Regions from separate parts of the Pseudoalteromonas sp. B160 genome, predicted to be linked through region 2. Evidence: predicted binding sites of a transcription regulator. Region 2 holds the regulator's gene; the other holds the start of a gene.
What was found. The regulator FliA, encoded in region 2, starts transcription of late flagellar genes. The targets are predictions, from matches to a motif close to CTAAAGNTNNNNNNNNNNNNGCCGATA.
Positions count from the first base shown of each region.

Region 1: pomA (flagellar motor protein PomA) is a predicted target of FliA. The motif match lies at 2,870-2,896, and genes of this name have one in related genera.

Region 1 covers NZ_JARLUX010000001.1:957,729-962,155, forward strand. Annotated here, with positions in the region: gene P4S61_RS04470 (DNA topoisomerase III) at 1-425, opposite strand, end outside; gene P4S61_RS04475 (hypothetical protein) at 498-908, opposite strand; partial or broken gene P4S61_RS04480 (flagellar motor protein MotB) at 1,117-2,036, opposite strand; gene pomA (flagellar motor protein PomA) at 2,039-2,806, opposite strand; gene P4S61_RS04490 (exodeoxyribonuclease VII small subunit) at 3,108-3,350, shown strand; gene ispA ((2E,6E)-farnesyl diphosphate synthase) at 3,354-4,241, shown strand; gene dxs (1-deoxy-D-xylulose-5-phosphate synthase) at 4,347-4,427, shown strand, end outside.
Region 2 covers NZ_JARLUX010000001.1:3,094,114-3,098,540, reverse strand. Annotated here, with positions in the region: gene P4S61_RS14510 (chemotaxis protein CheA) at 1-580, opposite strand, end outside; partial or broken gene P4S61_RS14505 (protein phosphatase CheZ) at 595-1,360, opposite strand; gene cheY (chemotaxis response regulator CheY) at 1,378-1,761, opposite strand; gene P4S61_RS14495 (RNA polymerase sigma factor FliA) at 1,802-2,512, opposite strand; gene P4S61_RS14490 (MinD/ParA family ATP-binding protein) at 2,539-3,399, opposite strand; gene flhF (flagellar biosynthesis protein FlhF) at 3,392-4,427, opposite strand, start outside.

The DNA.
Region 1 (4,427 bases), 2.1 Mb from region 2:
ACCGCGCTAACATTCAAATCACTGATCAATAAACGTTGAATTTGCTGTTTTTTGGCTTGGCTAAGTTTAACTTGCTCAATCACCTCATCAACAAGTAATTGCCCTTCTCGGTCTGGATCACCAGCATGAACAAGTTGATCAGCTTGTTTGATTAACTTTTTAAGTACCGTAAGTTGCTTACGAGTTTTAGATTTTGCTTTTAACTGCCATTGCTGTGGGATAATCGGTAAGTCATCAAAGCGCCATTTTTTATATTGCTCATTATAATCATCAGGCTCTGCTTGCTCGAGCAAGTGACCTATACACCAAGAAACACAATCGCCATTAGCCACTTCAATATAGCCATCATGTTTTTTATGAGGCTTTGGTAGCGCATCGGCAATGGCACGACCTAAAGATGGCTTCTCGGCTATATAAAGTTTCATAGGGCACTATCAACAACTGGTTATTTAAACAGTAGTTTAGCACACGTAATTTAATCTACAAATAGTTAATGATTAGCTCTTTAAACTGCGATTTTTTCGCATAAATAAATACAACAGAGGAAGGTAGCACACAACGACAGTGCCAATATTGATTAACGGTAATAACGTTTTATATAGCATAGTGCTATACGATAAATCCCAAAGGTGGCGATCCACTAATCTAAATAATTGTAAGATAGGCGCACTAATTACAACCAATTGACCGATCACACTTTGCCAAAGATACACTTTATCTTTAATAGCCCAGTAAGCAATCAAAGCCATCCAAGCAATATCATTAAAAGCCCAAACTACATAACGCCAAATATAAGGGTCATCTAACTCTCTAAGGCTATTATGTATCAAGGTTCCATATAAGAAAAATAACCCAGTCACTAAAGTAAAACGCAAAGCAAGCCAGTCTTTGCGAAGATAAAAAACCAAAAAAGCTGGGCTTAAAAAACACCCAGCTTTTATTAAGTAATGATATAGCACCTAAAAACCAATCAGGCATGATTAGTCTGGCTTTTTATCATCGTCACCACTGCCATTACCCGGCATATAGCTATATTTATCAACGTTTTTCATCAGACACTCCGTTACACTTGTTAAAAAACTACTTTAAGCTAAATTAGGTACTTTGCCAAGCATCTTAACGCACATCTATCGGATCTGACTCCTTAGCCTTGCCTTGCATTATTGAAATTTCCACGCGGCGATTACGTCGTCTATCCGCATCAGAATCATTTGGAACAAGTGGTCGAGTTTCGGCATGACCGACAACAACCATTCTGGTTTTATCAAAGCCTTGCGCTTTTTGCATTTCAGTTGCAACCGCAACTGCACGCTTCGATGATAAGTCCCAGTTATTGGTATACAGCTCATTCGAAACTTGAAAATCATCAGTATGACCAGACACCGTAATTTCACCTGGCACATCTTTTAGTAACGCAGCTATATCACGAATGATTGGTTTAAACTTAGGTTGTAAAAATGCACTCCCAGATGGAAATGAACCATTTTCACGAATACGAATAATAATTTGCTGACCTAATGATTCCAACTCAACAGCACCATCCATGATTTGTTGTTCCAATTGCTGGGCTATCTTTTTAACTAACTCATTAACCTGCTCTTGATCAGCTGCAGAAATAGATTGTTCTGATGCTTGTTGTTGCGCTGTACTTTGTGACTCACCGCCACGCTTATTACCGCGTTGCTCTTGACGACCGCCAGCGGAGCTTTCATCACCAGCCTGAAACTCAAGCATTTGCTGGGTCATTTCGACAGTTTGCTGTTGAATGGTTTCGATTGGGGTAGGTTCAGGTTTACCTGGGGTGAACTCCATCGCGATAACGGATGTTCCTTTGGGAATATCTTTTACTTCTATTTTATTTTGTACACCAAAGGCAAACTTCATTGAGCCTGCGATTTGTTTAAATTTAAGTACATCCATTTCTGAAAACGCGAGTAAAAGTACAAAGAAGCACATCAATAGTGACATCAAATCCGCGAAGGTACCCATCCATGCTGGTAACCGGGTGGTGGACACTTGCACTCTTGATCTGACATGCTTACTCCTCAGTATCCACTTTTCGTTTTGATTCAGCTAGGTAGTTTTTCAAAATACCTTCGATGACTTTTGGATTTTGGCCATCTTGTATACCTAATACCGCATCTAAAATTAGCCGCTGATTCATTGCTTCTTCGTCTTTACGCAATTCCAATTTTACTTGGATAGGAATTGCCACCACGTTTGCTAAAAACGCACCATATAATGTTGTTAAAAGCGCTACCGCCATCGCAGGACCAATCGCTTTAGGGTCATCCATATTCGACAACATCGCAACTAGACCAATCAAAGTACCGATCATCCCCATCGCAGGCGCAATATCGGCAAGCGCTTTAAACAAACCGGCCCCCGATTCATGACGAGTAGAAGTAAGAGAAATATCTTTTTGCAAGGTGGCACGAACAACATCAGCGTCATGACCGTCAACAAGCATATCAACCCCTTTACGCATAAACGCATTGGGTATTTCTGCTTCCTCTAGTGCTAAAAATCCGCCTTTACGGGCCGAGTCTGCAAGTTCAACTGCTTTTTCGATAAGCTCTTCAGGTGACTCTATTTTGAACATGAAGGCTTTAGCCGCGACTTTACCGATACCGAGGAATTGACTCATCGTATAGTTTGATAACACTATAAAAATCGAACCACCGAAAACAATAACCACCGATGGCGTGTTATAAAACATAGCCACTTCGCCGCCACTACTTAGTACCATTGACATAGCAATAAGACCAATAGCTCCGAGAATACCTATAATGGTTGCTAAATCCACTTACCCCTCCAGAGGAATCGATGCTTTGTTGCTACCAGCAACAAATTTTTATTATTAACAGCTTATCGGCAATCTATTGAATTACTTAAACCATTTAATGAAAAAAATGAAATGAAAGTTTTCAACCCTGTTTAGCATTTTAAGCTACCATTGATAACCTGCAAGGCTTAAGTAAAGGTATAAATAATTAAAAGTGGCAAGAAAACAATTAATTATTCAAAAAAAATGCATCACCCTTTGACCTAGTTTAGCATTCCCCCTAAAATTGGCCTCACATTTCTATCATCTAAGTTAAATCAGTATGGCGACGAAAAAACCAGAGAACCTAAGCTTCGAGCAAGCGCTTGATGAATTATCCTTAATCGTCACAGAAATGGAGCAAGGAGAGCTTTCCCTTGAGCAATCATTAAAACAGTTTGAACGCGGTATTGCTTTAGCCGGCGCATCTTCAAGTAAGTTACAACAAGCTGAACAAAAAGTAGCTATTTTAATGGGTAGTGATAGTCAGTCACCACTTACTAACTTTGATAATGATTTGGAATAACGGGTGTTAATAACAGAGCAAATAAAATGTGCTCAACAAGATGTTGAAGCCACTCTCAATCGGTATTTTGAGCAACCGCTCGATACCGAGCAAAGCATCAAACAAGCCACCCACTACAGCGTTTTAAATGGCGGTAAACGATTACGACCATTTTTAGTGTATGCCACGGGAAAAATGCTTGGCGCAAATAAACAAGATTTAGACGTGTTGGCTGCTGCTATTGAATGTATTCATAGTTATTCGTTAGTTCATGATGATTTACCCGCGATGGATGACGACGACCTGCGACGTGGTAGACCGACTTGCCATATTGTCTATGGCGAAGCTCATGCTATTTTAGCCGGTGATGCGCTGCAAACATTAGCGTTTGATTTAATTGCTAACCATTCATTTAACGTTCCTGCACAGCAACAGTTAAAAATGATTGCAGCACTTGCCAAAGCATCGGGTATTGAAGGTATGGTCGGTGGTCAAGCACTGGATATTGCAGCGACTGACAAATTAGTCAATTTAGCTGAGCTCGAACGTATCCATAAATTAAAAACAGGTGCTTTGTTAAATTGTGCAATTACTTTAGGTGCATTATGCGCAGCTGGTACAAATCAACAAACATTATTACAATTAAAACAGTTTGGTGATGCAATTGGGCTGGCTTTTCAGGTGCAAGACGATATTCTTGATATCGAAGGTGATACCCAAGTCTTAGGTAAACCACAAGGCTCCGATGTTGCAGCAAATAAAGCGACCTACCCTGCTCTACTTGGGCTTACAGGTGCAAAACAAAAAGCACAATCATTACTAAAATGCGCACTCGATGCGTTAGCAGCAATAGATGCTGACACTTCTGAGCTAGAAAACTTGGCAAAATACATTGTTGAACGCGATTATTAATTCTAGGCTCTAGCTTGAGCAAGTAATGATGTACAAAATAACTAAAGAATCAGAGTAATATTACGCTATAATGACCTCTGGTTAGCGAAGGATGTATTAAAAATCATGACACTTGATAGTAGCAAGTATCCATTATTAGGTTTGGTTGACGAACCAGCCCAGTTGCGTGATTTAGCGCAAGACAAA
Region 2 (4,427 bases):
CATCTAGCAAACTTTCAAATTCATCTTCTGATATATCATCGATTTGAACATCTTTTTTATCGCTATCAACTTGACCATCAAATAACAAGTCAAATGCAAATGGATCATCAGAATCATCTAAAATAGCATCAGCATCAACAACAGGAGTATCGTCTGCAGGCTCAGCAGCGCCAGTTAGTTCTTCAGCAGTTGGCGGCAATCCCAATTTATGTAAAACAGCCAGCAACTCTGGATTTGCAGGTTCTGGTTTTTCTCGGCTTTGGATGGTCGCAAACATTTCGTTGATAGTATCGAGCGCTTGCAAGATCACGTCCATCAGCTCAGAATTAACCTTACGAACACCTTGACGCAATAAATCGAAAACGTTTTCTGCACCGTGACAAGCGTCAACTAGCTCAGTCATGCTTAAAAAACCTGCGCCGCCTTTTACCGTATGAAAACCACGGAAAATTGCATTGAGTAATTCGGTATCATCTGGGTTATTTTCAAGCTCCACCAGCTGTTCTGACAAAAGCTCAAGAATTTCTCCAGCCTCTACTAGAAAATCTTGTAAAATATCTTCATCGACTTCAAAGCTCATGCAGTTCTCTCCTCTTAGAAGCCCAAGCTTGATAATAAATCATCAACATCATCTTGTCCTGAGACAACATCATCACGAGATTCTTTATCAATAATTGGCTCCTTCAGGGCCTGCAAGTGTATTTTCAGCAGGCGGTTTTTCAATGACTGGTGCTATTGTTTTTGTTTCGCTATCATCTTGGCTACCAAATGCTGTCAACAAGTGGATCAAGCTGTCTTCTACTTCTCTAACAAGCTCTATCACTCGACGGATCACTTGACCTGTTAAATCTTGAAAATCTTGTGCCATCAAGACATTGGTCATGAGTCCTTGCAACTCATCCGTTTTAGTTTGCGAGCTATTCATGAACTTATCTAAGCTGTGGCATAATGTTTTAAACTCACCTAGCTCAATTTCACGATTCATTAAACGATCCCAAGTGGGTTTAATGTCTGAAATATCATCTGCAAGCTGTTGGGCAATTGGTAAACTTGCTTCTACAGCATCCATGGTTTTATTAGCAGCGTTCTCTGTCATTTCCATAACATAGTTTAGACGCTGCTTAGCATCGGGGAGTGCGTCTTTGGTCAAATCAGCTAAACGTGTATCAAGCTCAAAATTTTTCAACGCATCATGAAGCTGACGCGTAAGTTTGCCTACTTCGGCAAATAATTCTGATTGCTCTTTTGACGCCGCATCAATAATTAACTGATCAGCTTTATCTTGTTCACCATTTTCAAGGTAAACCACAAGCTGCCGGGCTTGTTCTAAACTGATCTGAGGCGCAGCTGGTGCTGACATAAGCCTCTCCTATTTATTTAACCTAAACGCTCAAACACTTTTTCCAATTTGGTTTTCAGTGTTGCGGCTGTAAATGGTTTAACGATATAGCCGTTAACACCAGCTTGTGCAGCAGCAACAATTTGTTCTTTTTTAGCTTCTGCTGTTACCATTAAAACAGGGATGTGTTTCAGGCTGTCATCGGCCCTGATAGCGCGCAAGAGGTCAATTCCTTGCATGCCAGGCATGTTCCAATCTGTTACTACAAAATCAAATTCTTGATTCTGCAACATCGGTAAAGCTGTTGAGCCATCATCAGCTTCTTGTACATTTGTAAAACCCAAATCTCTTAACAGATTTTTGATAATACGTCTCATCGTCGAAAAATCATCAACAACAAGAATTTTCATGTTTTTATCCAAAACATCCTCCGGTGAGGTCTGAACCTATATTTACTTACTACTAGTTAATCCAGTCATTGATTTTTGCTTTGAGCTTAATCATCGCCTGACCATGTATCTGACTCACACGCGATTCGCTTACATCGAGTATATGTCCAATCTCTTTTAAATTCATTTCATCATTATAATAAAGCGACAATACTAACCCATCTCGTTCAGGTAAAGATTGTATAGCTGTTAATAATGATTGATTAAAACGTTCATTTTTAACGTTATTAAAGGGCTTGTCTAGTGCTAAATCATGTCCCACTGGTGTGATAACATCTTCATCAATTCCCAAGTCTTCTATACCTAAAACCTTACTTGAATTTACATCACTAAGAATATGATGGTACTCATCTAGCGTAATATCAAGTTTTTCAGCAACTTCACTATCTTTAGGTTCTCGATTCAGGCTGCTTTCTAGCTCACTAATCGCTTCAGCAACTCTGCGGCTATTACGGTGCACTGAGCGAGGAGCCCAATCACCTCGGCGCATTTCATCCAGCATCGCACCACGAATACGAATGCCTGCAAAGGTTTCAAAGCTTGCACCTTTAGTCGCATCAAAGTTTTTTGATGCTTCAATTAACCCTATCATCCCCGATTGAATCAAATCATCGAGTTGCACACTCGCGGGTAAACGAGCGATCAAATGACAAGCCACTTTTTTAACTAAAGAAGCATGTCGCTCAACAATCACATTTAAATTTTGTGTCGATTGATATCCCATCGCTTTATTCACCGATGCCGTCATAGTTAGCCGTTTACTAATTTTTCTATGAAAAATTCTAAATGGCCAGATGGTTGATTAGGTATAGGCCATTTAACTGCTTTTGTCGCTAATGTTTTAAATGCAATTGCCGCTGGAGAATTTGGAAATAAATCAACAATTACTTTTTGACGACGAGTTGCTTTACGCATGTTTTCATCATAAGGGACTGTTGCAACCAATTCCATTGAGACATCCAAAAAGCGATCCGTTACTTTTGAGAGCTTAGCAAATAGTTCGTGGCCTTCACGCATACTGCGCACCATATTAGCAACTATTTTAAACTTATACACACCATGCTCACGACTCAACACTTTGATTAATGCATAAGCGTCGGTTATTGAGGTCGGTTCATCACATACTACTACCATGACATCTTGCGCTGCGCGCGAAAAACTTAATACCATGTCAGAGATACCAGCAGCAGTATCAACAATTAATATATCAAATTCGGTATTCAACTCACTAAAAGCACGAATTAATCCAGCATGTTCTGATGGAGAAAGTTCCACCATACTTTGTGAGCCTGACGTCGCTGGTACTATTTTAATTCCTGCAGGCCCTTCAACTAAAATTTCATCGAGCTCACATTCACCTGATAGTACATGAGATAGATTACGTTCAACCCGAAGCCCTAACATCACATCACAATTTGCTAAACCCAAATCGGCATCCAGAACTAACACTCGGTTTCCGAGCTGACCCAACGCAATCGCAGTGTTAAGTGAGACGTTAGTTTTCCCTACGCCACCTTTACCACCTGTTACAGCGATAACTTTAACGCCGTTATTATTGTTTTGACTCATTTTACGCAGGCCACTTGCTTGATCTAATACTGTGTTAATCATACATCCCTACTGTGCTTGACGCTACTGCTTGGCGTCGTGAATGTTGTGCTTTTGTTCTTTTTAAATACAATTGTTCTGCTTTTTTTACTAATTTCTCTGCATTGGCGACCCGAATGTCCTCTGGAACGCGCTGACCGTTAGTAAGATACCCTATTGGAAGGCGATTTTGAATCGCTATACTAATAATCTCACCTAAACTTAATGATTCGTCTAATTTAGTGAAAATACAGCCACTTAATTGTACCTTCTTAAAATGTCTTACGGTTTCTTGTAAAACATTAATTTGTGCGGTCGCACTGAGCACTAAATAATTGCGAATATCGACACGTTGATTACGCATTAATGTATTTAGCTGCTCAGTTAAACGTAAATCACGTTGGCTCATTCCCGCGGTATCTATTAATACTAGACGCTTATTTCGTAAATGATATAAAACTTCTGCTAATTCATTGGCATCTTTAACTTGTTTTACACCACAACCGATGATCCGGCCATAAGTAGCTAACTGTTCATAAGCGCCAATACGGTAAGTATCAGTGGTAATTAGCGCAACTTTATCTGCACCATATTTTTGTGCGCCAAGGGCTGCAAGTTTTGCCACGGTTGTAGTTTTACCTACCCCAGTAGGACCAACAAGTGCATATACCCCGCCTTGGCGAAGGATTTCGTTATTTGTAGTATGCATTTGGTTTTCAACCATTTGCAATAGTGCTTGCCAGGCTTGCTGACGTGACACATCGTCCGGAATAAAGCAGGCCATTTGCTCTGCAACTTCACTGTCGATACCCATTCCAACTAAACGATCGATCATGCATGCGCGAGTAGGATCGCGACGCGCTAAATCTTGTTGCATCAAACCCGATACCTGATACTCAAGTAATTGACGCATCGCAGCCATTTCATCACGCATAGCGGTGATTTCATCTGTTTTGGCTGCACTTTTTGTTGGCATCGGAGTATCTAAATCATCAAAACCACTTTCTAGATCATCATCAAAACCTAAGCTATGTGCTTGCGTTTGTGGACGC